Regions from separate parts of the Dysgonomonas sp. 37-18 genome, predicted to be linked through region 4. Evidence: riboswitches for the same ligand, from Rfam matches in the RefSeq annotation. Region 4 holds a riboswitch; each other region holds the start of a gene.
The links. Region 4 has a riboswitch for cobalamin ahead of BGO84_RS12545 (threonine/serine exporter family protein). Riboswitches for the same ligand answer to the same signal wherever they lie in the genome.
Positions count from the first base shown of each region.

Region 1 (8,134 bases), on a different contig from region 4:
AGCATATAGGTTGTCTACCTTGTACTCTGAACCTACAGTTACTTTATTGAACTTTCCGGCGTTGAATGTACCTTTCAGATTTATATTATTGTACTTCTGTCTTCTCACAAATTCTTCATCTCCAGGCATAAATGTGACACCGTTTTTGTCTTTGGTTTCTTTCAGGTAAGCTTTAAAGTATTCGAAACGGTCGGTATTCCAGTCTAATGTAATCAAGCCATTATTTTTCAGTAAATACTTTGCACCGGCACCAAATGAATAGTCGACGTATTTCATATCGAACCCATAAGTACTTACGGGGCGTTTAAATTTTTTGTCGAAAAGACTTCCCTCTACATACATGCTCAATTCTTTTGTCGCCTTATAACCAAAACGTTGGCTAAAAACATCAGAATAGAAGCGTAACATAGCTTGTTTATCCGTATCTACTTCTTTATCGTTTATTATTTCCTTTTTATTTAGTTGCCATCCGTCAGCCTGATTCCGCTGAAAAGAAGTAGACGAAGAGAAGCCCCCAATATTCAGATATAGGTTAGCATTTTGAGTAAATTGTCCATACTCTGAGAAGCGTGTCTCTGTAGAAAAATTTACTAAGTCTTTTGGTTTATTGGTTATAATATTAATAACTCCCGCTATTGCATCCGAACCATACAAAGAAGAAGCGGCTCCTTTCAGAACTTCTATCCTCTTGATATTTCCCATATCAATGCGGTTTAAGTCTACGTTACCTCCGACATCGCCACCAAGTTTTTTACCATCAACTAACACAAGTATATATCTATTGCTTAATCCATTCAGTTGCATGTACGATCCCATTGCATTAGGAGTAAATGACATGGAAGGATTCAGAGCAATCATAGCGTTTTCGAATGTAGGAATATTCGTGTTTTGGAGTTCCCTCTGAGAAATAACATCTATTGCAACGGGTGAGTTTTTAAGTTTGTTGATTGTGCCGGTACCTGTTACTACTACTTCATTCAGTTTAAGAGGAGAATGTTTCATCCGAATAAGGATGTTGTCATTAGATCTGTTTATTGTCTCACGAGCTCCATTATAATCCAGTGCACTAATTCTTAGAAGATTATTACCTTCCGGGATTTTTTCAAGACTAAACTCACCCTTCAAATCTGTGGATGTTCCAATGGTTGTGTACTCAATCCATACGCTGGCGCCAGCGATCGGCTTTTCATTTTCATCAACAACTCTTCCGCGCAAGCTCAACTGAGCGAACGAAATACTTGCAATACAGCATAGCAATGCTGTTAGCATAATTCTTAGTTTCATTAAAAAAGAAGTATAATGTTAGTTAATTATATTCCTGACCCCGGGAATATCTATTAATTTATGCTAGGCAGGTTTCCTGACTTGTTCCATTTTGAGAGGCCTTCCCATCATTATGACAGTGGCAGTGGTGATACTCAAAATTTTATGGAATTCACAGTAGCGGGCACTGTTTCGGATTCTGACCGAATTCCCTTTTATGCAACAGACGAATGTCTGAATGCATCACCTAAGCGGCTTCAAAGGTAATTGAAAAAAAATAGGATTAAAAAGAATTCTTAAAAAATATATTTTCTTGGTAAAATTCATTTCATTGATGGCTTTTTATACTTTTGCTGAAAATAAAACCAGATTACTCATGAAAGTGATTTCCAGTTTTCTCATAGCTGCGCCAAGCTCGGGTTCAGGAAAAACAACAGTTACTTTAGGCTTATTAAGAGCATTAAAGAACAGAGGTCTTATGGTACAACCATTTAAGTGCGGACCTGATTATATAGATACGAAATATCACGATATGGCTTCAGGCAATAAATCTGTCAATCTGGATTTATTCTTATCATCAGAGAATCACGTCAGATATCTGTACTCAAAATACGCATCAGGAAGTGATGCTTGCATTACAGAAGGAGTGATGGGGCTATTTGATGGATATGACAAAATGAAAGGAAGTAGTGCCGAAATTGCAGGATTATTGGATATCCCTGTTGTTATGGTTATAAATGCCAAATCTATGGCATATTCAGCAGCTCCGTTATTGTATGGATTCAAAAAATTTTATGAAAAGATAAATGTCATCGGAGTAATTTTTAACTATGTTGGTTCCGAGAGCCATTATAAATTTCTCTCGGATGCTTGCCACGATGTTGGTATAGTTCCACTAGGTTATCTGCCTAAAAATGAAAATCTAAGTGTGCCTTCACGTCATTTGGGATTAAGTACCGATCAAGATTTTCTTTTAGATGACTTTGCTAATATTGCCGCATCAATTGTAGAAAAACATATTGATATTGATAAATTGTTATCATATACGCAAGTTGAGTTAGGAAATTCAGAACCGCAGCGAATTAAAGAACATGCTTCTCGGGATCTGAAAATAGCAGTTGCAGCCGACGAAGCCTTCAATTTTATGTATCATGAAAATATAGAATATTTAAGAAAAATAGGAGAAGTGACCTTCTTTAGTCCTTTAACAGACAAATATTTGCCAAAGTCAGATTTTGTTTATTTCCCGGGAGGATATCCTGAATTATATGCAAAACAGCTAAGCGAAAATAAACTGCTACATAAGGCTATTAAGGATTATGCGGAAAATGGAGGTAATATTCTTGCAGAATGTGGTGGAATGATGTATCTGTCTTCATCTATCGCAGATAAAGATGGTATAGAATATCCAATGGTAGATATTTTCAAGCAAAAGGCTTCAATGGAGAACATGAAGCTTAAATTAGGATACCGTCAATTTGAATATAATAGTATAACTGTTAGAGGACACGAATTTCATTATTCACATATTGAAAATAACATGGAAAGTATAACACAGCAGTATAATGCAAAGGAAGTTCCAGTGAATACAAAGCTATTACGCTACAAAAATGTAATTGCAGGATATACTCATATATATTGGGCTGAGATGGAGGATTTGTTGCATTTATTTAAGTGATAAAAGTGTAGTTTGTATCAAGTGCACCAACTCTGATGATTGGTTACAACTCATAATAACATAGTTTATCATATGTATCGATATATAAGTTTTTTTATCAGTTCTATTGCATAAACCGTTATAGAAAGTTATAATCTGAGAATATATCATCAAGAAATTATATTTACTTATTACCTTTAATTCTCAAATTAATTAAATAATGAAACAAATTTTTATTAGTGCAGTATTATTCATGACTGCCTTTACTCTAAATGCACAAAAATTTAATGTAGGAACGTATAATGTTAGAAATGACAATTCATCCGATGTGGGTAATATGTGGAAAGATCGCTTTCCGTATATTGCAAAGTTAGTACAGTATCACGACTTTGATTTCTTTGGAACTCAGGAGGCTTTACCGAATCAATTAAAGGATATGAAAATTGCTCTACCTGGTTATGATTATTATGGGGAGGGAAGAGATGGTAACGGACAAGGGGAGCATTCCGCAATATTTTACAAAACAGACAAATACAGATTACTAAGTAATGGAGACTTCTGGTTGTCTGCCACCCCTGATGTACCTTCTAAAAGTTGGGATGCTCCTTGTTGCAATCGTATTTGTACATGGGTTGAATTACAGGATATCAAATCAGGTAAGAGTTTCTTCGTTTTCAGTGCTCATTATGATTATGAAAAAGATTATGCACGCAACGAAAGTAGTAAATTGATATTGACAAAAATCAAAGAAATAGTAGGGGATAATCCCGTGATATTTATGGGAGACCTAAATGGAGGAATGGATAGTTCTTGGGCTCAGCTTCTTAATAACTCGGGAGTGTTAAGAAATACCTATTATGATGTTGAACAACCGTATGCCAATAACTCGTCATATAATGCTTGGGGAAAGCCTCTTGAAGAATTAGATAGTTTGGATAGAGCTATTATAAACAACAACGAAATATTGGATCATATCTATTTCAGTAAGCACTTTAAGACAAAGAGATGGGGTATGTTAACTGATACTTATAATATCGGTAAATTTCCATCAGATCATTTTCCGATATTAGTAAATGCAGAATGGGCTAATTAGGCTAAGTTTAAAGGAAAGAAATCGGAATATTTATTTCTGTCCTCTTACAGTGTAGATATAATGTAAACATTTTTTTTCTGTGTCCTGTTAAATAAGAAGGCTTAAGATCTTTGTATAAATAACATAATTCCAGTTATGGAAAGAAATAAAATAAGAGAGCGTTTAATCTTAAAACCTTTTGGCTTAGAATATATAGACCAATTTAATGAACTGTTGCGTTATGTATTTCAGGTAACCAATAACGATATCCTGCAAAGTGGATATAAGGATGGCGAGATTGTAAAGTCTAAACGTCCCATTCTCAAGAATGCAGATGTTATTGGATGGTTTAATGATGATCAGCTAGTCTCTCAATTATGTATTTATCCTTGTCAAGTAAATATTCATGGAAAAATATTTTCAATGGGAGGTTTAACAGGAGTAGGTACATATCCTGAATATGCAAACCTCGGATTGATGAATGATCTCATAAAATCAGGTCTACAAATAATGAAAAATAAAGGACAATGGATATCTTATCTCTATCCCTATTCTATCCCTTATTATCGGCGTAAAGGGTGGGAGATAATGTCCGATCATTTGACTTTTACAATAAAAGATAGCCAGATACCCAAAAACATTGCGGTAAAAGGCTTTGCTGAAAGATTATCTGTTAACCATCCGGATGTAATCTCGGTCTATGATAAATTTGCACGGAGCAACCACGGGGCTTTAATACGGGCTACACAAGAGTGGGAGGAATATTGGAGATGGGAAAATGAAGAGGAAAGAACCGCGGCTGTTTATTATGATAAAGATGACATTCCGCAAGGATATATCTTATATTGGATAGAAGAAGATATATTTCATATCAAAGATATTATATATCTAAATCAAGAAGCAAGAATAGGCCTATGGAATTTTGTCTATGCTCATTACTCAATGATAGAAGAGGTACAAGGAAATATATACAAGAATGATCCTCTTCACTTCTTTTTGGATGATGGACAGATACAAGAGACAATCGAACCTTATTATATGGCTAGAATAGTTGATGTGATTGAATTTCTTAATAATTTTCCGTTTAAAAACCTGGATGTATTTACTCCTTTCCACTTTGTAGTTTCCGATTCGATCGCAGAATGGAATAGGGGAGCGTTTGGCTTAGTTAAAGATGATAAAGGCAGGCTTACTCATACAAGTGAAGCTGTAGGTAAGCCTGTATATCTCGATATTCAAACATTGACAACTATGCTTATGTCGTATCGTAGTCCTTCATATCTGCATCGGATTGAACGACTTCAGGCAGATAATGATATCGTTGAAGTCCTAGAACAAATAATACCAGATAATCAACCGTATTTTTCTGATTATTTTTAATTACTTTTTCTATAATAATAATTGAAGCTTTATATCTCTTACTTGACTTGCTTTCTATTACACTATGAGATGTGATTTAAGTAATAGGCCTGACAAGAGTTATTCACAATTTTACATATAGAGTTGCTAAACTTTTTTACTGCATTTCAGACAATAGAGATATTAGTTTTTCCGCATGTCTTTCAGCCCTGTTTTTTATTTCATACTCACCATAACCGGACACACCGGATGTTCCATGAAAATATACAGGGTCAATGTAATTCATTTGTGCAAAATATGCTGTCTGTTCCAGATTTTTACAAAATTCTAGAACTCGGAAATGATGCTTTTCAAGTGTTCTATAGTGGTCTTCAAATGCACCTACCGTAAAACTTGGCACAAAATTCTTTCCTTTCAGTTTGTCGCCTTGTGAACCATAAGCAAACTGATGAACAAACACATAGTCAAACCACTGCTTTAAGATTGCAGGCATATTGTACCAGTAAAATGGATACTGAAACACGACTGTATTGTGCCTCAATAAAGCGTCCTGTTCGGCTTGCACATCAATACTAAAGTCAGGATAAAGAGCGTGCAAGTTTCGAATTTCTATATCCAAACTACTTTTTTGCAATCGTTCTACAATAGTTTTATTTGCTATCGATTTATTAAAATAGGGATGAGCTAAAATAAGTAATACCATACTATAATAATTTTAGTTGCAAAACTAATTATAGTAATCTATCTTTGCAATAACTATCATAATAGATAGGTTGGAGGTATGGCAAAGAATATTGAATTTAATGGAAAAATGTACCATTGCACAGTCAGTTTGGCAATGGATATGATTGGAGGAAAGTGGAAAGTAGTGATATTATATTACTTAAAAGATAGAGAAAAGCGTTATAGCCAATTGCGAAAAGAAATGCCGGATATAACCGAGATGACATTGAGCCTCCAATTGAAACAACTGGAAGAAGTGGGATTGATATCAAGAACTGTATATGGAGAAAAGCCTCCAATAAAAGTCATATACAAACTCACTCCATTTGGACATACCTTCGTGCCTGCTCTCGAAGCGATAAACAACTGGGGACATACCGTAGTCAGAGAAAAGTGCGAGGCTGTCGATTAGAATATATTGTATTTAGTACATTCATCTCTTTATAATAACAGTATTTTCTGATAAGAACTTCTCTTTAGCTTACTAATCCATCAGCCTTTAGTCTTTTAAATATCTGAAGTACACCTATAACTTGTGCAGGTTCCTGTTGATAGCTATAACTATCAAAAAACTTGATAGCTCCGATCTCATTATTCGGCGATATATTTTCGTGCAGTTCGTATAAATAACAATCTTGCTCCATTATCAGATTTTCGTCTTCACCATATGCAGGCGCAGTAATATGGCAATAGTATTTTAGCAACTTAACATCTATTTTGAGAGTTAGTTCTTCCCATATTTCTCTCACTAAAGATTGTTGAGGTAATTCATCCGTCTCAATTTTTCCTCCGGGTAAATACCATGCTCTTTTATTATTACTATATGCTAGGAGCAGCTTGTCATTTTTTATAACAAGAAGCCCTACAGTACGAATAAATTTTATTTTGCACATATGTCTCTAATCCTTTTTTATCTAATGTCAAATGGTTTTATTTCCAAGCTGGAATTATAATTTATCACTTTCAGTACTGTTTGCCTATTTCGGAACATTCGATCCCATGTACTGCCGTTTGTCAATATCACCCATAACAGGATCACAGAAATAACGGATTTCGGGTTTCAATGTTTTTATTATTCTTATAAAATTAGCTATTATTTTGACATGTTCAGCAGAACCAATAAAACCTGTGATAAAGGTTGCAATCTTCTTTATTGGTACTAAAGGTGGTATGATCATGCTCGGAAAAGATTTTGAAAATATTATCGGCTGCAAAACTTTAATAGCAGTAAATAAGATAAAAAAATAAACAATGAAGCGATTAGATGTACTTTCTCCTTTTGAGATAAATATAGTCAAAGGAGAAGAATATATTGAAGCTTTTATTAGCTAATGATGTTTTACAATTACTTTATGCCTTTGATTGCAAGATAGCGTACCAACTCTTTTGACCATATGAGATATGCAGCCTCGGTGAGATGTGTGCCATCTGTTGTAATTCTGCCTTTAAGCTTTGTTCCGAAGCTAAGAGGGGATTCAAATTGATTACGTCGATATCCTCTTTCTCGCAATAGCTAATTATCCTATTGTTGATATAATCTATCTTTTGAGCCAAAGATAGATTATTGTGTGTATAAAGCGTTAGTAGTATCACAGGTTTTATTCCGCTTTTTATTAAGTTATTAATGATCTGTATTTGATTTTGATATATAACATCGGGTGCTATATTGTTGAACAAATCATTTATGCCTGCCATCACAAAACATATTTTGGGGTGCGTATCTATAACGGTTCTATCCATATGCTGGTTAGGTTATGTAGTGTAAACATATATATATCCTATGATAGATTTAAGCGATAACGATTTTTATATTGTTAATATTTTGATTATTTAATTTATTAATGCCAATCAGTAGTCGAACTTATCCGCCAATTTACTCGGTTAACATATTGATTAAACTCTTTCCTAGCCAAACAATACCTCATATAATAAGAACTGTAATTTTTTATATTTTTCGAATCACCCCATACTTCGTTTTTGATGAAATCAGATGAATAAAAGAAATTTTGAAGTTCTTCTATCGTAATTAATCAATTTTATGCAAAAAAATTTATACGTTT
Region 1 covers NZ_MKVC01000008.1:119,078-127,211, forward strand. The annotation lists gene BGO84_RS03430 (TonB-dependent receptor) at 1-1,284, opposite strand, end outside; cobalamin riboswitch at 1,333-1,529, opposite strand; gene BGO84_RS03435 (cobyrinate a,c-diamide synthase) at 1,598-2,941, shown strand; gene BGO84_RS03440 (endonuclease/exonuclease/phosphatase family protein) at 3,141-4,013, shown strand; gene BGO84_RS03445 (GNAT family N-acetyltransferase) at 4,149-5,372, shown strand; gene BGO84_RS03450 (NAD(P)H-dependent oxidoreductase) at 5,509-6,054, opposite strand; gene BGO84_RS03455 (helix-turn-helix domain-containing protein) at 6,133-6,486, shown strand; gene BGO84_RS03460 (NUDIX domain-containing protein) at 6,551-6,967, opposite strand; gene BGO84_RS03465 (hypothetical protein) at 7,052-7,252, opposite strand; gene BGO84_RS03470 (GDSL-type esterase/lipase family protein) at 7,425-7,814, opposite strand.
Region 1: linked by a shared signal. The riboswitch ahead of BGO84_RS03430 (TonB-dependent receptor) and the one ahead of BGO84_RS12545 (threonine/serine exporter family protein) in region 4 are both predicted to bind cobalamin.

Region 2 (8,134 bases), on a different contig from region 4:
GTGCAGATAGTGCATTCTTCAAGCCAGCATATGAGACTAAAGCTGCTTGAGCTTTAATTTCTATACCACTTACTTTTTTCAATGCTGAGAAACCATTCAAATCTGTTAGCTCCTCGTTTACCTTACTAGCATCATCCTTGTATGGCACCAGACTCATCTTTCCTTCTATACTAGTTAATTTAGGAAATAGCAGATATCTCAGATGGCAGCTAGGACTCCATGATGAAGTAGACATGTAGCCTGTGCCAATGGTGAAGTCTCTTCCTACTGATTCTAACTTAGGAACATTCAATGTTCGGACAGACCTTGAATCGATGGTTACGTTAAAATTTCCTCCAACATTTTTAAGATCCGATATGTTAATCTGAATTACAGAAGGGTCTACAATATTATTCAGGTGATTTATGGTGAAGTTTCCTCCAACTTCTTCCAGATCTGATATAGAAAAATCCTGTAAATTATTATTAGGAATAGTAAGTCCTTTCTTTATTTTTTTTATTCCTTTTATATTTAATACATCTATATTAGAAATATAAGATCCGAGGCTCAGAGAATCTACTTCGGAAAATCCTTGTAGCTTTGGGAATTTAAGAGTGTAAGATTTAGCATTATCCGGCAGAATACTTAATGTTCCGTTAAATACATCATCTCCGATAATTTCAACACCATCAACAGCCGAAGCCATTACTGCCAATTCCTTTATATTCATACCTTTGATGTTTATTTTGGTAAGAGGTGCAGAAAGATAGTTGTAGATTGATAATCTATTAATCTTTTTTATCGAAGAAGGAAATATTAAGTCTTTCATAGCTAGATCTAGCATATAAAGTTCTCCTTCAACCGTTTCCAATGATTCAAAACCTTTAGCCAGTCCATTTATTTTGGCATAATTAAGACTTAGTTTTCCTTTTACTCGCTTTAGTTTAGGAAGATTAACCGTCGTAATCTGTTTTCCTTCTACAATCATATCGTTAACCTCCTCCAACTCCGGCAGGCTAAATTCGCTCAGTTTACTAGTAGCTGAAGTAGTTAATTTACCTGTTATAATCTGCAACTTAGGCGCATTTATATATATCAATTTTTCTAATGGGTAAAGATTCAAATCAGCAATGGTCTTCAATTCTGAAAAATCCACTTTTTTTACATTTTCCAGACGAGAAAGTTCGATGCTTCCTACTTCTTTCAAATACGGTAATATAACCGAAGGCATCAATGCTTTTACATTGGAAAAAGTATTTGTTAACCGGAATGTTTCTCCCACTCTTTCCAAACTAGGAAGAATTACCTGCCCCATCCCCGAGTTAATAACAAAAGACTTAGACACATTCTTTAGCTTAGGAAAACTAATGGTTATTAATGAATCGTTTTTCAAAGCTACTCCTCCTGCCATTTCTAAAGCAGGGAATAAAACGCTTTGCACTCTTGGAGAAGATTCTATTTGAATAAGATCTCCTACTTTAGTCAGATTTTCTAAGCCTTCAAAATTAGTCATATCGACAGTAGGATAAACAATTAGAGAATAGCCTATCTGTGTAAGACCAGCCAACGGACTTAATGATTTGATGGAATCTTTACCTGAGATTTGCCCCAGAATCAGATTTCCGGCAATCGAAGTAATGCCTTTCTGTCCAAAAGCATCTACATCGGCCTGAGTAGCGAGTATAATAGTACCGGCTTGTTCCTGCTCAGTTCTGTTTACAGTATATTTATACTGAGAACGAGTACCATTGTAAGAAGTTACAGCAAATACTATATCTTCTTCCCAGTTGGTTATCTCCTCGGGATTAGGAAATATTTTAGCATTCTCACTGAGTTTTACAGTAGCCTTAGCTCGCTCTAGAGACTGACTGGAAGAAGCATTAATGGTAATCTTATTACCTTCAATTAATCCATTCAATTCTGTTTCATTCTCTAGTCTCAGAGAGAAAGAAGTTATATAATTGTCTTTTCCTTCAAATTCTTTGTTGTCGTCACTACAAGCAGGTAATAAAATGACAGACAATATCAGCAGACAGATATAATGGTATATTCTTTTCATTATCTAATTAGTCTTTTAGTTATTAAAATTCAGATCAACAGGATTACCCGGCTCAGTTGATACTTCACCAACTAAAGAGCCTTTACCTACAGAAGCCGTATGTACTTTTACAAAATCTATATGAGTGAGGTTAGCAGGACTTCCATCAGCATGAATAGCATCTTCTATCCAAAACTCCCCAATGGGTCTCGTTGGGTCTGTATTGTGATTGTCCACATACCCCCATCCTAAGTCTCTGGACGATTCATAACCTGTACCTTCGGCAATATAGAATGTCGGTGGCACACGTGTACCAGTCAAGGTATAAGCACTTTCTTTTATAAACATTGGGAAGAAATAGTCTTGAGAGTGATATCCATTAATATCTACCGAACCTGTATTTCCAAAATTGTCTGTCCACATTACATCAGTTCTTTTTTCTGTAGGTTTGTAATAAGTAACAGCATAGCGTTGTATGTTGTCTTTCTTTCCATACTCACTGCCTTTCAGTTCGTACCATGTATCATCGGGTAATCCGTTGCCATTCGAATCTTGCATAACCCAAACTACTCCCGGTTCACTCCAACCTGCAAAAGAATTACCATTGATGCTCAAGTCAGCTTTATTTGCCACATTTTTCACACTATGATCGAATCCTATTACAAAATAACCTCCGTAAGCCCCTATATGAAACATATTAGAATTAGCATCTACGGATGTTTGGAATTTTTGTAACACCTGAGTTATTGTTTGATATGGAGATTGGAAATCAATAAACTGTCCCGGAGCTGGAATGTAATTGAAAGCTTTAGTAGCAACAGCTTTACTGTTTGTCTGTATTGCTCTGAAATAAGTACTTTCAGGCTCTGTACAAGTAACCTCTACTTGCGCCTTTACCGATGTTCCTGTTTCTGTTACTTCTATCAAATAAGCTTTCTTCTCGGTAGGTGTAAATTTTAAAAACTCGGTAGTCGAACTTTGTGCAACTCCATCAACAGTCCACTTAAAGCCGGCAGGTTTATCTATATGGCAAATAACAGGAGCTAACACCAAAGTTCTGCCAAGAGGGACTGTCATCTTGCGTAGATTATTTTTATTGGTTATGGTTCGGTATAGACCATCATCGAAATAAAGTTCAGCTTCGGGTACAGGTAATACGACTACTGTTAGGGCTTTGATGTCAACACCCTCTTCGGTAGTTACTTTAACAGTCAAGGCAAATGAACCTAAATTTTCTTCTACAAAAGAGTACACTTGTTCTTCCGATACTATTTCACCATTTTTTCTCCATACATATTCTGCGTTTTCTGCATAGTTGGCTGTTGCTTTCAGCTCTATTGGTTGCCCCACATATGCAATATAGCTGGAGACCATTTCTATTTCGGGTGATATTTTATCTGCTACAGTAACTTTAATCTGCGACTCTTTATATCCAATTTCATCGTCAACCCTAAATATGATAAAATATTCGCCAACGCTATAGTCACTGAAATTTAACTGTAAATCATTCGAAATAATTTTCCCATTCAATTTCCACGAATAAATAGGGTTGGTTGCATTGGTTACTTGCGGTACAATCTCTAATGTTTTCCCTTTTCTAACTTTATACTCATTTTGTGAGAATGTAATAGTTATATCGTTTTGAACTATATCATCATCACCAGAACATGATGAGAGGTAATAACCACTCAATAGTAAAAAAAGAAATAAAATTTTATTTTTCATCATTTACTTTTTTATTAATCTAAAATTAAACTTTTCAACCTATGTTTTGTAAACACAATATGAGCCGGAATCTCTCCTGTAACCACAGACCATTTTCGGTTACCCATTTTGTCAAAGCAGAACAACGTTCCCGGACTAATATAATCTTTAGCGTCAGTCACATATATGTCTTTGGTTTCAGGATGAATAGCTAAACCATACGGAATTACGATTTGCTTTTCAGTTCCATCTTTAATGAAGTTCCGAGATACAACTGTTTGGCTTTTGGTATTTACAATAGCATAAGTAATTGTGTTTTTTTGAGTTATATGACTCCATTCTACACTATACATATAAATAGAATCGCCCATCGCGGTCATATTAGAGCATGGTAAGTTTAAAGTTTTGCTTACCATATCGTTTTTCCCGATGATATATGTATTTGATGCCGTAGATTTATAATCGCCTCGCGAGCTTACATAGATATTATTATCACTATCCAATTCCAACCGATGTAAATTAATCCCTACTGTTATCTTCTTTATTTCTTCGAACTTACCTAAATCAATAACAGACACTGTATTATCGTAATTCGGAACTCGGTAACCTCCCGAGTTAGCGACATACAATTTATTATCTCTTATCACCATTTCTTCGGGTTGATAGCCTACAGAAACCCGTCCAACTTCCTTAAAGTTGGTAGTGTCTATCTTTACGATACAACCTAGTGGGGTATCCGGTTCTATCTTAACAGGTCCATTGTAAGAACTTATATACGCATAACCTTTGTCGAAAACGATGTAACGGCAGTTGGGTATAGTGAGAGAACCTATATGGCATGCAGTATTTACATCCAACACCTCCACATAACCTGAAACATTGATTACGGCATATAGTTTATTCCCATAAATCTGGATATCGTTACCTACATCTCCCAGTTCATGGGCAATGTTAGGATTTAGATAAGGATAAATATTTTGACAATATTTACCGGTTTTACGATCGAAGTAATCAATGGAAGATTTATTACTTCCCATATTGGCTTCATTCAACAGATAAAATCCTTTTATATTACCTTCTTCTCCTTCTACAACAGTTGTTTCATCAACAGGAGCTACCGGTGTTATTGTGGGAGGAATCAGTTCCTCATCATCTCCTCTACATGAATAGAGAAGAGTTAATCCTACAATTAGAATTAGAAATCCTAATTTGAATAATCTTCTTTTCATAATTTTCTTAAATAGTTATATTGAGTATAAATTTGAAATTTGTTCCTGGCATAGGGTAATTCAAGACTACATCGTAAGCCTGATTAAATAGATTATTAATTTCCATGGTAGCTTTGTATTTATTTTTCCTCCACACAAAAGACTTACCGATAGCCATATCGTGAGTGTACCAAGGCTCAAGTCTATTACGGGGAATATTGGCACTACCTGTATACCTAGTAGCTGTATAAATAAAACTGTATGATAAATTCCATGATTTATAATTGACGCCTAATATGGCCGATGCACTGTGGGTCGGAATATATGCTATTTGTCCTTTATAGGTAATGGTATCACTCTCTACTACCATCGGAGTATAGTCCTGTGCTTTTTGGTAAGTATAATTTATCCGAGTATCTAAAGTTAGATCTTTTCCTATCTTGTTAGTAGATGTTAAAGCAACATCTACTCCTTTTATCTTTACAAGACCAATATTTTTCATTGTCCAACGAAAATTTACACCGCCCGGGATAGCTAATAATTTGTCTGTAACTTCGTTGTAATAGGCATCGACTTGTCCTTCTAGAAAAAATGATGAATTTATATTTTTTGAATATACGAACCCTAAATTATATTGTTTGGTAAATTCGGGTTTGAGGTAAGAAGACAATGTCCCCATATATGCCATATGCATCTCGGTGAAGGTCGGCATTCGAAATATATTTTTATAAAAGGCTCTTAAAAATAGGTTCTCTCTACTCCATGGTTGCCATGAGGCCATCAAGGTGGGTGTGATTTTATCCCAATCACGTTGAATGTCTTTTTTATCTTCTTTGGTAGATTCATGGACAAAAGTACCGAGTAAACTACCCTGTATTTTTACTCTATCTAGATCGAGAGAAGTCGCTACAGCTACCCAAGTAGAATAACGTTGCGGATAGATAAATTCCACCAAATTGGCATTCATTTTATTCCACTGAAAGTCGGCAGAAATGTTGGCTGTCCACGAAGGAAGGATATTAAATAGATTGGCTGAAGAAATATAAACATCATGGAGCATATATTTATTTTTCAACTTTTGAATTAAAGTATCAGATTCATAATACAAATAATCGTACGCATATTTCCCTGATATCTTTATTGCATAAACGTCTGAAAATCTCTTATTCAAAGCTGATTGAACAAAGAAATTCCGATCCTTTTGTCTATCTTCGTGCTTAAATCTTCCGGGTTCTTCTTTCACAATCGCTCCAGGGTATCCCCGTTCTGAAGTATAGAAATAAATACGACTTTTCCAATCACCTCCTTTTAACTTTCCGAAGAAGGCTTGCTCAATTCTAAATATCTGAATGTCTCCATTCTTTCGAACAGCGGTAGTATCGTATCCCCCTCTATTGTCAACAGTATTTTGAACTTTGTATCGAAACTTATATTTACCTGTCGAGTTAGTGTAATCAATATTAAACGATGAATTTAATTTCTCAGATAGCTTTTGTTCCCAATACAAAGAAGGATTAATCAGTCCGAATGCTCCTGTTTTGAAAGTAAATTTCAGATTATATTTTTTGTTGCATCCAAACTGAGGAGTTTTAGCTTCTATGTAGATAGAACTTGCAGAACTGTAATCTTTTGCCGGCTGAAAAATGGAGCTTTTTTGTCCGTTATGTAAAGAGATAGCTTGAATATTATCAAGTGAATATCGTCCAAGGTCTACAACTCCATTCTGAGGATTCGCTATTTCAATCCCATCATAGAATACACCTACATGCTGGCTACCCATACTACGTACATTTATAGTCTTAAGACCACCAATACCACCATAGTCTTTCAATTGTACACCCGAAAAATAACGCAAAGCATCAGCTACAGAATGGGCACTTAAATTTTGTAATAATTCTCCCGATAGTACTTGTACAGGGATAACATCTACTCTAGTTTTACGAGCCGAGACTACTATCTCATTTAGATGTTGTATACTATCTAGTTTACTTTGCGCGAAGCCCGTTATGGAACAACAGTATATAAAAGAAAACATTAACCCAACTCGGTTAAACCCACGTAATGACGACATCTAAGCCACCTGATTAAAGGATTATCAAATAACTTAACAGGAAAATATAAACGATTAAATTAAAAAGAGCAACCATAATGATGATGGTCAGAATTCTGCTTTTCATCTTCTTCAGCTTTATTTCCCGAAAGCCTTAAATTATAATAATCTTGGCAGGTCTTCTGACTTACTCCATCTTTGAATCGTCCTTCCCATTCATTGTTGAACAGTGGCTTGAGTATTGTTCAAAGATTTTAGTAGAGCTTACAGCAGCGGGTCTGTTCAGGATTTACACCTGATTCCCTTTTCATCACTTTTCCGTAAGTTATTGGAATTATGACACCAAAATCGAAAACAAAGGTATCTTTAAATATTTAAAAAAGAAAACTTATTATAAAGATTATTAAAACAAGGAGAGCTTTTGTTCCACTCTTAGCTTTTTGAGGGTTGTTTCAGCTTTTTAGTTTGTATGAACATAAAATGTAATTATTTTCGACTATTTTTTCTGATAGGGTATAACAATTATTTAATCCTATGAAAATATAATTATTATGAATTATATGATCAAAATAGTTTTTCTCTATCGAGTTTAGGCTAAATAACGTTCAAAGAAAAATATTGCGATACATAAAAAATATTAGGCAAAATCGATTGTTTAAAAAATGTATACTATAGATTTAACTTATTATATTCTGCGAAACTAGACACTTTAGGATATTTCAACGTGTCATTTAAAACCTTGTTTATAGTCGGATAAATCTTTGTCTTTTTATATTAGTCTGCTGCCTCCAACTTTACAACCAACCTGATTATAATATTGAGTTAATACTGAAGATATGAACTGAAAGTTATCGAGCGAAATCAATATGCTTGGTTATTCCTTGACTGTAATAATCTGTCAAGATTAATTACCCCCAATTATTTAGGAACGGTACAAAAGAAAAATATACATATTATAATTATAAAATAATACTTTCTCATATAGATAAGCATGTTTTATTTGTTCCAAGATTACCACAAATATATTATCACTTCCTTCTTTTTGATTTAACAAAGAACGAGTATCACTTAAATATAGGATCTACTCTATAATTTGAACCAAATATTTGTTTGGAAAATATGATAATTAATAATCTTTGTATGTTTAAAATTGTA
Region 2 covers NZ_MKVC01000033.1:697-8,830, reverse strand. The annotation lists gene BGO84_RS13080 (hypothetical protein) at 1-2,038, opposite strand, end outside; gene BGO84_RS13075 (PKD-like domain-containing protein) at 2,054-3,745, opposite strand; gene BGO84_RS13070 (DUF5074 domain-containing protein) at 3,757-4,950, opposite strand; gene BGO84_RS13065 (TonB-dependent receptor plug domain-containing protein) at 4,958-7,000, opposite strand; cobalamin riboswitch at 7,134-7,341, opposite strand.
Region 2: linked by a shared signal. The riboswitch ahead of BGO84_RS13065 (TonB-dependent receptor plug domain-containing protein) and the one ahead of BGO84_RS12545 (threonine/serine exporter family protein) in region 4 are both predicted to bind cobalamin.

Region 3 (8,134 bases), on a different contig from region 4:
GGTTCAGCAAGAGCTTATGGAACATTATCCACCAGAGACCCCTGTTGCGGCTTGTTATAAGCTGACATGGAAAGACGAAAAAATATACCGTGGAGAATTAAAAGACTTAGCTAAAATTGTCAAAGAAAATGAACTAACCTTGACAACAATGATAGTTGTAGGAGAAGCTATCGGAAATCGCCAGGGATTGTCTAAACTTTATTCACATCAGTTCAAACACTTGTTTCGGTCTTAGATAAAGCTCATTGCCTGATATTACCGAACTCATCAATTAATAAGATATCTAATGTGCCATTGGGAAATAAAGGAATACATACCTGATGGCATCTTCTTACTATCAGTGAAAAGAATGTAGCTTCTGTTTCGGGAATAACATCCCATAACTGTCGTGCCATGGTTATTTGTTGTATAGCGTCTATTGTAGTCTCTGAACAACGGGCTTCTTTCGCTAATGTCGAAATAAACTCCTTATTCATAATCACCTTTTTACTATGGGTATCTAATGAACCTTCAGCTAATTTCACGGCTTTACCTATCATTATTCCCATTGTAAGGCGCTCAAAGCCTAATTCTGAAGCTGCAATAATAGTTTCACCTATAAAGTTACCATAATGAATAAAAGCCTGTGGAGGCAAATTGGGATATTGTTGTTTCACAAATCGTTCACTTTTAGCACCCGAATTGACAACCACATTCTTACATCCTAATGCTTTGGCAACCTGCATTTCGCGACGGATTGAGGCTATAAATGCTTCCGAAGAAAAGGGTTTTACAATACCCGATGTTCCGATAATGGATATACCTCCCGTTATTCCGAGTTTCGGATTAAAAGTCTTTAATGCAATTTCTTCACCTTTCGGTACAGATATAGAGACGTCTATTCCTGTCTTTAAATTTTGTTCCGGCAATTTATCCTGATAATGACGCATAACTTTGAAGAGCTCGCGCTTCATCATCATTCGGGGAGTCTTATTAATAGCAGGCCCTCCTATTTCAAGACCTAAACCGGGTAAAGTAACTACTCCAACTCCTTTTCCTTGCAGAAAGCGAACTCCTTTGTGTTCATGAGTTAATCGTACAGTAGATACTATCTCGTGTCCGTTAGTTACATCCGGGTCATCTCCGGCATCCTTTATCACAGAGCAACTCGCAAGCTTGCCTTCTAATATAGTCGAATGAATGGGAAGCTTTATCCATTCTCCATTTGGAAGAGTTATGCTGATTTCGGTTTGATTTTCCCTAGTCAATAATGCCGATAAAGCGGCTTTAGTTGCAGCCGTAGCATACGTGCCGGTAGTATATCCCGTTTTAAGATCAAAAAATTCAGGCAGAAGCTTTTCGATCTGCTTTCTTAATCCATTCTCACCATATACAGAAATAAAATCAGGAGATAAAGTCGGACGTTTCACGACAAGAACGGGAATATTCAGCTTCCGGGCTCCTATAACCTTCTCATTGAAGCCACCGGATTCGCCGCTCTCTTTTGTTATGATTGCCTGAGGTTTAAACTTCTCAAAGAGTAAGGTTTCATCTTCACCTTGTTGATAATATAAAACCTGTTCTATTGGGAAATTCTCTTGTTGTATGATAGAGCGTGATTCGTCTCTATCTAATATTCTGAACAAGCAATAATGCTGCTGCCAGTATGGTTTTAGTTTAGCAACAGTATTTACTCCGGTTAGAGCCAGCAAATTATCTATATTATTTTTTTCTAAGTATTCAATAGCTTCACTATAAGACCCAAACCAAAGCAAATCTTTTTCCTGTTTGGGATAGTTGCGTTCATATCTGACAACCGGGATATTTAATTCACGAGAAGCTTGTGCTATATTCTGATGCAATACTTTTGCAAAAGGATGTGCTGCATCTACAATTAGCTTTATACCTTTCTCTTTGCAAAAATCTATTATACCTTTCTCATCTAAACCTCCGGTAATATGAGTGCCATGTGCCGTTTCTATTTTCTGTGGTTTGGTTTTAGTTGAATAATAGAAATGCTTGGCTGCATTTTCACAAACGACAACAACTTTACGGCCTTCTGTGGTTCCTCCGAATATAAGTATCATATCATGATATGGTTTAAGAGTTCTTCTATACTTGTAATACCTATAGGCGATTGATCCGGCTTGTACAGTAAAATGCGGTTCTCCTTAATTTCGACAGAGAAATCAGATTCAATATCGCGTGAAGCTAAAATCCCATTTCGTAAAAAGGCTTTACGGATCATAGCATATATTTGTCCATGTCCTATAACTTTTATTTGCTTGTTAAAATCATTCTCGACTCTAAACAAACCTGTATATTGGTCAAAGACAATGCCTTTTCGAGCAAAGAAGTTGCTCAGATTTCCATCTAAAGATAAGTCTTCGGGAGTACCTATCTGAATCCCGTGTTCACTATCCATCAACCATATTTTGTCTGCTATTTGCAAAGCTAAATCAAGGTCATGGGTAGATAAGAAGATTGTCTTATTTGTTTTGCGAGATAACTGATGTAATAATTGCATCAGTTCTACTTTGCTTGGAAAATCCAGAAATGCAGTAGGTTCATCCAGAAGAATAATCGGCGTCTCCTGTGCCAGAGCTTTGGCAATCATTACCTTTTGACGTTCTCCATCACTTAGTGAGTCAACCATTCGCTCAGATAGATTTTCTATTTTTACGAGTGAAATGGCCTCTTCTATTTTCTCTTTATCTTCTAGTGCTAACTTTCCCCAAAATCCGGTATATGGACTTCGCCCTAAGCCAATTAGTTGATAGGATGTCATATTCTTTATTTCGAACTTTTCAGTCAATACGACTCCAATTAACGTAGCTAGCTCTTTTTCTGGATACTTCTCTATTTTTTTTCCATGAATAACGATATCTCCAGACAATTTCGGCTGAAAGGCGGTTAATGTCCTTAATAAAGTAGATTTGCCAATACCATTTGCACCCAATAAACAGGTAAGTTCTCCGCTGTATATATCAGAAGTGATATGTTCAGCTATCACCTTTATATTCTTTTGTGATGAATAACCTATAGCAAGCTCTTTTAGCTCTATTGTCTTTTCTTTCTTATGCATAACTCTAACCGACTTCATTTTTGCGTTTACCGAATAAGACGGAAATAACGATAGGTGCGCCAATCAATGCTGTTACAGAATTGATTGGTAATGCGCCTTCGAATCCCGGCATACGGGCCACCAAATTACAAAACAGAGCCAGAGAAGCACCAGTAAGAGTTACAGCAGGCATCAGTATCCGATGGTCAGACGAAACAAAAATAGTTCTGCACAAGTGAGGTACAGCCAGCCCCAAAAAAACGATAGGCCCGCAGTAAGCTGTTACAATAGCAGTAATGATGCACGAACAAACAATAACATAGAGCCGAGCTTGTTTTACATTCAATCCAAGGTTACGTGCATAACCATCACCTAAAAGCATCAGATTAAGAGTTTTTATCAACAGGAATGAAAGGGGTATTAATACGATCATGATGCCTACAAAAGTATACACTTGATTACCTGAAACTTTAGAAAAACTACCCAAACCCCAGATTACATAAGCTCTTACATCTTCATCGTTACTAAAGAATTTCAGTACACCAATGATAGCTGTTGCAATATACCCTATCATAACGCCGATAATAAGCAGGATAACGTTTCCTCTTACAAACCGAGAAATAGTTATAATGATAATCATTATAGCCAAAGCACCTGCTACTGCCGCTATAGATATTGCTATCTCGCCAAACAATCCCATCTTGATCAGTGCTGTTCCTCCAACACTACCTGAAAGTAGGATAATAAAAGCTACCCCCAGACTTGCACCTGAGCTAATTCCAAGTTCGGAAGGTCCGGCTAATGGATTTCGAAATAGAGTCTGCATCTGTAATCCACTAATAGATAGTCCGGCGCCAGCCACTAAGGCTGTAATAGTTTGAGGAAAACGAGATTTCCAGATAATATTCTCCCAGATTATAGACTCTTCCTTTATTCCGAATAGAATATTCCAAACGGAACCCACCGGTATGGAAATTGTGCCCAATACCAGATTCAGAATGAAGAAAACGAGTATAGAGGTAGAAATCAGTGCAAAAACTATCAGGGGACGTTTCATTTATTTAAGTAATTCGTAATAAACAGGAACATATTCGGGTAACAATGACGGATGAAATATTTTTATCAAATCGGCTAAAACTACTTCGGGCTCAACAGGAGTATTTTCATAGAAAGGTTTCTCTCGCAGATTACAATATATAAGCTTTTTATCCTTAAAAGCTTTAAAATCTGCATATCGAGCATCACTTTGTTTCAAAGCATCGTAAGTGAATGTTCCATCGTGGCTATTCACCATCCGCCAGTAATCAGTATTTGCCCCCTGTGAATAAACAGTTTCGAAATCGACATAAAAACCTCCGGATTCGTTATCATTTTTCATAAAATAATCGGCTCCTGCATCTCTGAATAGTTGTGCCAGATAGCTGTTTCCTCCAACTACATACCAGTTACCCGAATGTAATTCACCGCTCAACACTGTGGGACGTTCTGAAATAGAAGCAGACAATACTTTTAATTTATTATACTTGTTTTCTATATCGTCAAACTGTTTATTGGCTTGTTCTTCTATTCCTAATAGCATAGCAGTGAACTTAATCCATTCTGCCTGTCCCAAAGGAGAACTTTCTTTATATCCTAAAAAACTAATTAATGGTATATTCAGGTTTCGAATCGCATCGTATCCTCCTTTTTTGAATGGTGAAACAAGTATAATATCCGGATTTAGAGCGAGAATAACCTCATTGTCAAATTCACCTTCTATACCAATTTTTCTGGTCTTGTCTTCTTTGAGCTGTCTATTCATCTGTTCATTAAAAAGAAAGCGAGTGCTGGTTATCCCCACAACCTTATTCAAAGCATTGAGCTTAATAAAGTTTGATAGTTGCAGTGTGGTCATGCAAATTACACTGCAGACAGGTATTTCTATAGTCTGATAATCAGCAGGTATGCCCTCTTTGTTGCTCCCTCTATTGACCAGAGCGTATTTGTAATGCATATCGCTCTCCCCGGATGGATCGGTTATATCAACTAATTTATAGTTTGCGGAACTAATCACTTTGAAACCTTTGGCATATTTAATATTCATAGAATCTGCAGAGTTTCGATCTCCGATAGTTTTTGCATTCTTATTTTGATTACAGCCCGAAAATGTAATAACCAGAGTAAATAAGATAAAAAGTAGTTTTTTCATCCAGATTATTCTTTTGTAATTATTAATAGTGAGAAATAAGGAAATTTGCGATCTATTATTTTATGTATATCCTGCGTATAGAATTCTTTTTCTTTAATTCCTACATTCTCAAAATAATGTATTCCCACTTTATTTATTGAAGACATAGCCTGCTTAATAGCCTGTTCCGATTGAGAAGGTTTCATTATCACGATGGAGTTTCCAGCTTCTATTCTTTTCTTTAAATCATTGGATGATATTATCCCGGGAATGATATGCAATTCTTCTTCTTGTTTGGCTATATGGATATTGGCAAGGGCTGCACAGGCAATAAACGCCGGAATGCCGGCAATACGTTCTGTCGGAATATTTTTTGATATAAGATTATCTGATATATAATGAGTTGAAGAGTAAAATCCTGCATCTCCTTCTGCTACTACAACTATTTTTAATCTTTTCTCATAATGCTTTTCTATAAGCTCAGCAACTTCCTTATAGCAGAGTATAGCATGCGATCGATCTTTACTCATAGGTACATCAAAAAGAGAAATAACGGAATCATTAATATTCAGTTCCAATAAAATATCACGGCTACGGGATAACATATTTCCGACTGGTGAAACAGTCGAGGGGCAGAGAATAATATCTGCTTGTTGCAAAGCTTTTAAGGCTTTTAGGCTTATAAGTTCGACATCACCTGGCCCAAGAGATACAAATGTAACGAAATCAGACATATTTATTTTTAATTATTATAGTTACAATCTGCTTAATTCAACAAAAGGTAAGTAACTGAATACCTGTAGTTACAATAAATATGTTTAGAGATACGGATTTTGTATGTTGGTATATTCCGCAGCATACCAATACTGCCTTCAAAAACATGTAATGCCTCATATCTTATTTTATTATTGTAAAAAACTAATAAAATAAAACAACGAGTTTCCTGAAAATTAATAAAATAGCAATGAATACAAGATGTATTGCACAACCACTCCTATCCCTGGAAGCTTGGTGTTTATTTGTCAGATCTGGCAGGTCTTCTGGCTATCCTCCGGTTAAAAGCCTTCCCATTTCTTTCGAAACAGTGGCATGGAATTTTCAACCGATTTTATGAGAAATTACAGCTGCAGGTACAGCCCCGGATTCACACCGGGTTCCCTTTTATTACAACTTCATGATTTTGAAATTACAATACCGAAATCTGAGTGCAAAGGTATTAATATTTTTTATTTTGAAGCCCAAATTTCAACTTCAATTTTAAGCTCTTGTAAACCCAATGCCTTCACATAAGCAATAGTCATAGATGGGTATATTGTACCAAATAGATTATCCCATCTTGCGTCCAAAAAATCCCAATCAATATCTTCTGTAGCCCAGATATTGACTTTTATAACATCGTCGGAAGTTAAATTCTGACTTTCCAGAATTTGTTCAATATTCCTAAAAGTATTGTATACCTGTTCATTCATACTATCAGGAATAACTCCATAATTATCAGTTCCAATCTGTCCGGAGAAAGTGTATAGAGTTGAATTTTTAGGAATTATAGTCACATGTGAATATTTTCCGACAGGCTTTGAAATATTTTCAGGATTTAATCTGACGACTCTTTTGATTTTATCACTATTCATTTCAATTTTTCTTTAAATAAACAATCCAAATACCAAAGCGGTATTTCTTTTGTAATGCAAAAGTATAGGTAGTGTATTATTTGAAATTGGATAAAACCGACAACTCTCAGAAAAAGAAATACAATAGTTCTCGTAAATTGAATTGTAGAAAGAATACATCGCTAGCAAATGCTAGATAAGCCATTGAGGAAAGTTAGCTAAATACTCTTTTGAATTTAGTATGAAATTTCTAGGATTAGTTCCTGTAAATTCTTTAAATTCTCTGTTATAGTGCGATTGATCAAAATAATCATATTGATAAGCAAGTTCTGTAAAATTTTCAAAATTTGTCTGACGCAAAGAATTCAATCCCTCTTGAAAACGCATAATCCGTGAAAATATCTTTGGTGATAATCCAACAGACTGTTTTATAATTCTTTCTAATGTTCGCTCCGACAAATTCATTTCTAATTGGATTTCTTTAAGAGTTTTTCCATTTTGTAATAATGTCGAAGCATGCACCAACTTTTTATGATTATTTTTGACTCTTTCTATTTGCTTAAGGAAGAAAGAAGAGATTAGGCTTATTTTTTCTTCTAAAGAAATTGCGTTAACAAGTTGCTCAAGAATAGCATCCCTCACAATGTCTTCAAGTGAAATATTTTGATGATTTAACTCAAAAGCATCTAATCCAAAAATTGTTTTTAAAGCCGTTGGTTGCAAATATACGCCAATAACGCTAAAGTATCCACTAACTGTATGCTCCGTATATTTAGAATATTGCCCATATAAATACAATTGAGGCAACGCTTGTCCCTTTCTATCAAAAAACAAGTTTGGTTCTTGTTGAAATATTAATGCCGGTATTCCATCCGGGATAATCTTAAAACATTTATCACTAGAATTATTCGTAAAGTCCTCCAATATCCAAAAATATTGGATGTAATCTTGTAAAGCCTTTATAGGAATAAATTTTTTATAAAACATTTATCTTTATATATGTAAAATAGATAATCTAAAATATGAGAGAATGTTGCACAATACATATCAATGCTAAGTGAAGGCTATTTTATATTACAAATATAAATCTTTTAAAATGAATTAATCTTACTAATTTTTAGAATTCAAATGTCACTCCAATGGTAGGGATTATAGATGCACTCGAACGTTTCAAGTTTTTCATCTCGTAACGTTGTTCTTCTATCGGTGCTTGTGGATTTATGATATTTCCCGTACTTACAATTACATCTTGTCTTCTGAACGAACTTCGTGTTACATTCTGTAAATCGAGGTAAAGGCCAAGCATATACTTCT
Region 3 covers NZ_MKVC01000008.1:99,867-108,000, reverse strand. The annotation lists gene cobM (precorrin-4 C(11)-methyltransferase) at 1-235, shown strand, start outside; gene cbiD (cobalt-precorrin-5B (C(1))-methyltransferase CbiD) at 243-2,066, opposite strand; gene BGO84_RS03385 (ABC transporter ATP-binding protein) at 2,063-3,064, opposite strand; gene BGO84_RS03380 (iron ABC transporter permease) at 3,069-4,100, opposite strand; gene BGO84_RS03375 (ABC transporter substrate-binding protein) at 4,101-5,231, opposite strand; gene BGO84_RS03370 (precorrin-2 C(20)-methyltransferase) at 5,237-5,944, opposite strand; cobalamin riboswitch at 6,223-6,424, opposite strand; gene BGO84_RS03365 (RidA family protein) at 6,437-6,841, opposite strand; gene BGO84_RS03360 (helix-turn-helix transcriptional regulator) at 7,013-7,807, opposite strand; partial or broken gene BGO84_RS03355 (TonB-dependent receptor) at 7,938-8,134, opposite strand, start outside.
Region 3: linked by a shared signal. The riboswitch ahead of BGO84_RS03370 (precorrin-2 C(20)-methyltransferase) and the one ahead of BGO84_RS12545 (threonine/serine exporter family protein) in region 4 are both predicted to bind cobalamin.

Region 4 (8,134 bases):
GGGTCACATTCTTGGAAACGTTTTTCTCGCTCTGAGATTAATCGATCTACACCGTAAAGAGCTACTCTGCGGTAATCGCCGATAATACGTCCACGTCCGTAAGCATCGGGTAGGCCCGTTAACAATCCATTGCTTCTGGCTCTGCGGATGCTGTCGGTATAAGCAGCGAATACACCTTCGTTGTGTGTGCGTCTGTATTTTGAGAATATTTCTTCTGTCCCTTTGTCGAGTTTATAACCATATTCGGCCAAACTCTGTTTCACCATACGGAGACCTCCGTTAGGGAATATTGCTCTTTTTAGCGGTTTGTCTGTTTGAACCCCTACAATTTTTTCCAGCTCTTGGTCTATATATCCGGGTCCATAAGCATCAATTTGAGAAGGTATTCGAGTCTCGGCATCATATATGCCTTTCTCTTTTTCTTCAATAAACATTGTGCTTAACTTTTCCCATAGCTTGATTGTTGCTTCAGTAGGGTTTTGTAGAAAAGATTCGTCTCCTGTGTATTCTTTATAGTTTTGGAGTATAAAATCATTTACATTGATTTCCTCTTGCCACCGTGTGCCTTTAAAGTTTTTATATGCTTCCATTTGATTATAAAATAAATTTCTAAGTACTCAATTTTCAGAGCTTACGTGGAATAGAATAAGAAATAAATACAGACGTATTTAAATAAATGTAACAGAATAAAAATAAAATAGAGAAGGCTTTTTCTATTTGAAAAAATCCCATCCTAAATCTTCAGCTTTATTCCTCGAAAGCTTCCAACTATATGGTCTTGGCAGGTCTTCTGACTTACTTTATCTTTGAGCATCCTTCCCATTCAGTGTAAGAACAGTGGATAGAGTATTGTTCAAAGTCTTTGGAGGAGCTTACAGCAGCGGGTCTGTCCAGGATTTTCACCTGATTCCCTTTTCATCATTTTCTATGGATATAGTAAATGACACCAAAACCTGTGACAAAGTTATATGTTTTTAAGCATAAAAATAAACATTTAATGCAAAAATGCTTATTGATTGAGACTCTTCTCTTTTTGTTTTCTTTTATATCTTTTTGTATAGGAAAAAATAAAAAAGATGTGCTATTTATTATTTTTTCCTATACCTTTGCCTCCCGAAAGTTCTTTATCATTATTCTTCAACCGCTAAGGTGCCTCAGATATTGAGGAGAATAGGGAATCAGGTGAAAGTCCTGAGCTGTCGCGCAACTGTAATCACCGCGAAAGTTTCTATTTAAAAATCCACTGTTTCGTGCAGAGATGGGAAGGAAAATAGAAATGGTGAAAGCCAGGATACCTGCCTTAAATCGGATTGACAATGCTTCGCGATAAAAGTGTTATGTCTAATAATTTCATTCATCCCTCTTGTCGGAGGAGATGTTATTATCCAGGTGTGTTCTTATTGCAGCATTGTGAAGTTCAAAAGAGCTTTTTACATTTATGTTTAATCGTAAAAAGTTTAGAAAGAAATGCGCGCAAACGTTCTTGATTATTCGCATGTTGATGATCGATGTGCAGATGTAGAAAACACACGTTCAGACAAAGAGTTGTCGTTGAAAGAATTTGTAGACATCATATTGGAGGTCAGTACCCTGTTGCTTGAATCGGGAGCCCACTGTGAAAGAATTAATAGGAATGTACAACGTATAGCACAGAAGACAAACTATAAAGTAGAAATGCTGATATCATTTACTGCTGTATCGGTATCAGTAACCGATATGGGTAATGAGGAAAACATAGTAACGGCCAATAAAAAGATAATACATCATGGGGTACACTTTGGAATACTCACCAATACCAGTTTGCTGACATGGGAACTTGCCGAAGATCGGATTTCTTTGCAGGAGTTGCACCAGCGTATAAAAAGGTTGAAGGATACCTCTCGTTATTCCGTTTGGCTTGTTCGCCTGTTTATTGGAATAGCTTGCGGATCGTTATGCCTACTGGCCGGAGGGAATTTAATAGATGGGGCTTTTGCTTTTGTAGCCTCTTTTGTCGGGCTTGCGGTGCGTCAGGAGATGATTAAGAGAAAGTTTAACCTGATGGTTATTGTAATCTGCTCAGCGTTTGTGACAACAACCATATCAGGATTGAATATCTTATCTGGATTTGGTTATTCGCCTCAAACATCTATTGCTACTTCTGTATTGTTTCTTATTCCGGGAGTTCCTCTGATAAATAGTATAATCGATTTGCTTGAAGGGTATATTCCTACAGGTATAGCCCGTGGAGCATTCGGCGGATTTATTCTTTTATGTATCGCTGTGGGGATGTTTATTAGTATGACAATAATAGGAATAAATAACTTTTGATTATGCTAATAGATATATTAAAAGACGCTCTTCTTAGTTTTTTTGTTGCTATAGGCTTTGCACTATTGTTCGAAACGCCAAAGAAGGGATTGTTGGTTGCCGGTTTGCTGGGAGGGCTTGGTCATGCTATTCGTTTTACGTTGTTGTATTTCGACTTTGGCTTGATCTCAGCTACGTTGAGTGGCACTGTTGTGATAGGGCTTTTGGGTATCTACTGTGCTCATAAGATACACACTCCTCCGGTTGTATTTACATTGCCGGCTTGTATAACCATGATACCGGGCTTATATGCCTACAAGACGATGCTGGGATGTATACGAATATATGAAGAGGGAACGACCGGTGCAAAAACAGCATTTTTATTGCATGACACGGTTTACAATTTTATATTGACATCTTCTTTACTCTTTTCTCTGGCAATCGGTATATGTATTGCCGCATTATTGTTTCGGAAAAAGAGTGTAAAGAAAATAAAGAAGATAAAAGATTTAGGGATAAAAATATTTTGATACTAATATATTAACTAATTAATAACAAAGATGCTGCAAGAATTTACATTAAACAGGGGTCGTGCTATCATCAATTTCTCTTTGAAGTATTGTGATAACAGACAGAAAATTTTAAGTAGTTACGCGTTTCATCGGGTGGTTGAATCCTTTATTTTCAGAATAAAGAAAGATAACCAGATTATTTACGATTATTTTATTAAAGATTTCAAAACTGATGAAGAGCTAACCTTGTCTTTGATAGAGGTTATGAAGCTTTTGACTGTATGTGAAATAGATGAGCTTTTGGTGGTAAATAATAAATTTGCTCCATTCTTTAAGGATAAAGGCTTGTTTATAGAACTTATAGAAATGCTGTATAACTATTGGAGAAGGCTGGAAAGGGTTACTGTTGTTCACAACAATCGCATGGGTGATGGTCTTCAAAATGTGCGATTTGTGCAAGCAAACCAACTTCTTAATGAGTTGATACTATCTATCTACAGACGTACAGAAGAAACCGTAATGGGATACAGTCATAGCGTATACCGTCAGACTATCGCAGGGGCGAATGCAGGCTTGATGCTTAACGATATGCAATGGAATTGCCCGATTGAGTATAAGGGGCTTGCATCTATACCATTTATAGGAACAGTAGTTATCAACCCTCCTTATATTTCATATACGAAGAAGAACACCAGAGATGGTATCTTCCAGGAACATCAAACAAATCCATTGGCTAATTTGATCCTGAATGAGGATGAGTGGTTTTTGTACCCTGCAAAAGTTGGTAACTTGTTAGCTTTTGTCTATTTCCATAAAGATTTTATGTGTCATGGTTTAGGTCTTGCTAACTTGTTTGAGCTGGCTAAAGGCAATGATTATGTAGGTAAAAAACCCGATTTGATTTACGTATTTGGATATCCTGACGGCTATGAAGAAAAACGTACTTTCTATCATAAGGATAAGAAGAATGATATATTGATCGGTTATGCTAATTATTGCGATGATATCGACTATTTTGGTTATATGAAGAAGATGCTTCTTACGCTGCATAATATCAAGCAAATGGAAAGAGGCAATCTGCCTATTCATGGGGCTATGGTGAATATTGCTCTGAAGAATGGTAAAGAAGCAAATATTATCATAATGGGAGATAGTGGAGCCGGTAAATCCGAAAGTCTTGAAGCTTTCCGCACGCTCAACGAAAAATATATACGTCACATGCGTGTAATATTCGATGATATGGGATATTTGCAATTTGAAGCTGATGGACAGATAAAAGGATATGGAACTGAGATAGGAGCCTTTGTCCGTACCGACGACTTAGATCCTGCTTATGCTTTCGCTCAGCTTGATAGAGGTATCTACACCAACCCCGATAGAATAAATGCACGAGTAACCATTCCGATATCTACTTATGAGGTTATATCGAGAGGGTATACGATTGACTATATGCTATATGCTAATAATTATGCCGAATCGGAAACAAAGATCAGTTTCTTTGAGGATGTCGATAAAGCAATAGAGGTTTTTGAAGACGGAGCAAGAAAGGCAAAAGGAACAACTACCGAGAAAGGGCTTGTTAAGTCTTATTTCGCAAATCCTTTTGGCCCTGTGCAAGAAAGAGATAAAGCCGAAAAGCTTGTGCGTAAATTCTTCTTGGCTTTAGACGAAAGTGATGCAAAAATAGGAGAGATGCATACTTCTCTGGCGATTGATGGTAAAAGCAAAGAAGGGCCACGTGAAGCGGCTGAAGAGCTTTTCAGTATTATCAATGAATAATTTGCAGTAGCTGATATTTAAAATAAAACAGGATCGATTTCTTCGTGAATATCGATCCTGTTTTTTTATGCTGTAAATTTCTGATATTATTCTCCACCTACAGTCAGCTTGCGTACTAAAACCGAAGGTAGCCCTTGTCCTACAGGTACACTCTGTCCGTCTTTTCCACAAGTCCATGTGCCTTCATCTATCTTCAGATTATTGCCCACCATTGTAATGTCGGTGAGGACTTTGGCTCCGTTTCCAATGATGTTTATATCTTTTATCGGTTGAGTAAGTTTACCGTTCTCAATCAGATAACCTGTTTTTACGAAAAAGGTAAAATCTCCTGCTCCGATTTGTACCTGTCCATTGGTGAAATTATCTACATATACACCTTGTTTAACTGACGCTATAATGTCAGCTTCGGGAATGCTTCCGTTTTCCATATATGTTACCCGCATACGGGGTAGGGGAGCATAACGGAACGATTGTCTTCGTCCGTTTCCTGTTGGTGATACGTTGTAATGCTTGGCACTTATTCGGTCGTGAAGATAGCTTTCCAAGACACCATCTTTCACAATATACGTTTTTTGAGTTTCCACTCCTTCATCATCAAAATTGATTGTGCCTCGGGCATTGTCTATGGTGCCGTCATCCACAACATTTATGTCGGATGAACAGATTTGTTTTCCAAGTTGATCGGAAAATATAGAGATATTCTTTCTGTTAAAGTCCGCCTCGAATGTATGGCCTATCGCTTCATGCAATAAGATTCCCGAACTTCCTGCACCCATCACTACAGGCATCTCACCGCCTTTGGGTTTTATGGCCTCAAACATCAGAGAGGTTTGTGCAACGGCTTCTTTTGCTAAAGTCTCTATCAGATCATTGTTTAAATACTCAAAACCTTTTCGGTAGGCACGTGAAGCATATCCGTTTTCTATCTTGCCACCCTGTTCCATTGTACAAGATCCAGACATAAGGCTCATTGGGCGATAATCCCAGGTAAGGATACCCTCTGAGTTAAAGAATAGAATATAAGACGTAGAATCGTTCAGGCTGACAGACGCTTTGATGACCCGAGCGTCTAACTCGAAAATTCGATCATTCAATTTTTGAACAAATGATTTTTTGTCTGCTACAGAAATGTCAAGCCACGGCCTTTCTATTTTATAGTGGTTTCGGAAATGTTTTTCTGTTATCTCTATCGGAGTTATTCCTTTTGATGGTATAGAGGCTATTCCTGCGGCTGTTTTTGCAGCTTTCAGTAGTTCTGCTATTTCGGTATTTTCTACATAAGCATACCCTGTCTGATCTCCCGAGACAACTCGTATTCCTACCCCAAAATCTATATTCGAGGCAGCACGATTTACTTCTCCATCACGGAGTGATATGCTGTTGCTGAAAGTGTGCTCAAAAAATATGTCGGCATAGTCAGCACCTTTACCTAGAGCTTCGTTTATTACTTTAAGCAAGTTATTCTCCGTTATGGAGAAATGATCTAATATATTTTGTTTGTTCAAATGATCTATCATATTATAATCTCTCTGCGGATTCTATTTTCTTAAATTTATTTATCTGCCATATAAACAAAGCTGCGGTCAGTAAAGTTGCCGAAAAGTCAGCTGTTGGCAATGAATACCATACTCCGTTTACTCCGAAAAACTGCGGTAATATAAACAAGGCTGGTAATAATAATAGGAACTGGCGGGTAAGGCTCAATAGAATTGATTTTCCTGCCATACCTATACATTGGAAAAAATTTGTAACCACAATCTGGAATCCGACTAGTGGTAGCATAATTGTTACAATCCGTAAGGCTTTTGCTGTTTCGGCAGCTAAAGGTGGCGAAGGATTGAACGGTTTAACTATCATGTCCGGCAACAACACGCCTATAGCTAAACCTATGCAGCCAATAGCCACGCCGACTTTTATTGTGTAAAACAAGGTTTCTTTAACTCTCTGTATTCTTTTGGCTCCATAATTGTATCCTACAATAGGCTGCATTCCCTGAGTAAGTCCGACCATAATCATTACGATAATCATTATCAGGGTGTTTGCTATGGCATAAGCTTCGATAGCAATGTTTCCCCCGTAGGTTTTCAGATTATTGTTGATGAAGAATACGACAATAGACGCTGCAACTTGTATGAAAAACGGAGACATACCTATGCTTGCCACCGCCCATACTATTTTTTTGTTTAAGCCAATATGTTTTCTGCGCAAACGCAACATGCTATTTTTGTTCATGAAGTGGTACATGACAAAACATAGCCCTATAAACATTGAAATGATAGTAGCTATCGCAGCTCCTTTTATTCCCCATTCGAACCAGAAGATGAAAATTGGAGCTATTATAATGTTGGCTATAACGCCGATCAGCATTGTATACATTGCCTTCTGAGGATAGCCCGAAGCGCGCATCATGCTGTTGAAATTGAAGCACATGGTCAGAAATATATTGCCGGGCAGGTAATAGAGTAAGAATTCTTTCGCATACGGAAACGTTTCTTTTGTGGCTCCAATTCTTAATAATATAGGATCGAGAAAAATAAATAACGTAGTAACAAGTACTCCTGTGAATAAAAGAGTCATAAGGAACGAATTTCCTATTATCTTTTCTGCGGTTTCTTTATCTCCGCTACCCAAGCATATTGAAATACGGCTGGCTGAACCTGCACCTACAAGCATACCCACGGCGGCGGTAAGATTCATTATCGGCAAAACAATACCAAGTCCGCCAATGGCATGGTCTCCCAGATTGGGCCCGTGTCCGATGTAAATACGGTCAATAATATTATACAAGGCATTCACCATAGTTCCTACTATGGCCGGCAATGCGTACTGCCAAAGAAGTTTACTTATTTTTTTGTTTTGTAATTCATCAATGTTAGCTGTTTTTGACATCTAAAAAGCATTTAACTGTTAAGGAGTGATTCCTCCCATCTTTTGAGCGAGCAAAGGTACAAAAAACACTACCATCGGTATTGTTTTTTACATAATTAAGTATTTAACTTTGTTAATTTGAGGTTAAGCCTATCTAGTGTTTATTTACCTTTTATTATTTCTAGAAATTCTGATGGGGTGACGAATTTTACATTCTCCGATTCTAAAAACTCTACTATTTTTACAAAATTTTGCCATTGGTTTTCGTTCCAACTATTTGGATGCCCCTGTAGGTAGAAGTAGTTTAAATCTTTCGATTTTTCGCGATAAGCTTTAAGAAATTCATCATAATTCGGGTTGTGTACCGGGTATTCCATATCTAGGGTGTTGGGTAATACATATCCTTTGTAGTAGACGGGAGATATAGGACTGCCTAATGTCATTTTTATTTGAGGAAGTTGAGCTAAGGCCTTATCTGTGTTCGTGTTTGTACTGCTCCAGTGAGGCCCCCATACCCGAAGCTGAAGTCCGAGTTTGGCTTTTGCAAGGCTGTCTGTCAACTGTAGAGCTTTGAACTGTTGCTCGTAAGTGCCTTCAAATTCGCCTATTGTATCGCCTTTGGTGCGGTTATAATAACCATGATTCCAGAATTCAATGAAACCTCTTTCTGCACGGTCGGTAATCCA
Region 4 covers NZ_MKVC01000031.1:20,075-28,208, forward strand. The annotation lists gene pflB (formate C-acetyltransferase) at 1-590, opposite strand, end outside; cobalamin riboswitch at 763-966, opposite strand; cobalamin riboswitch at 1,131-1,318, shown strand; gene BGO84_RS12545 (threonine/serine exporter family protein) at 1,468-2,310, shown strand; gene BGO84_RS12550 (threonine/serine exporter family protein) at 2,313-2,819, shown strand; gene BGO84_RS12555 (phosphoenolpyruvate carboxykinase) at 2,850-4,580, shown strand; gene BGO84_RS12560 (TldD/PmbA family protein) at 4,667-6,097, opposite strand; gene BGO84_RS12565 (MATE family efflux transporter) at 6,099-7,469, opposite strand; gene BGO84_RS12570 (DUF2334 domain-containing protein) at 7,610-8,134, opposite strand, start outside.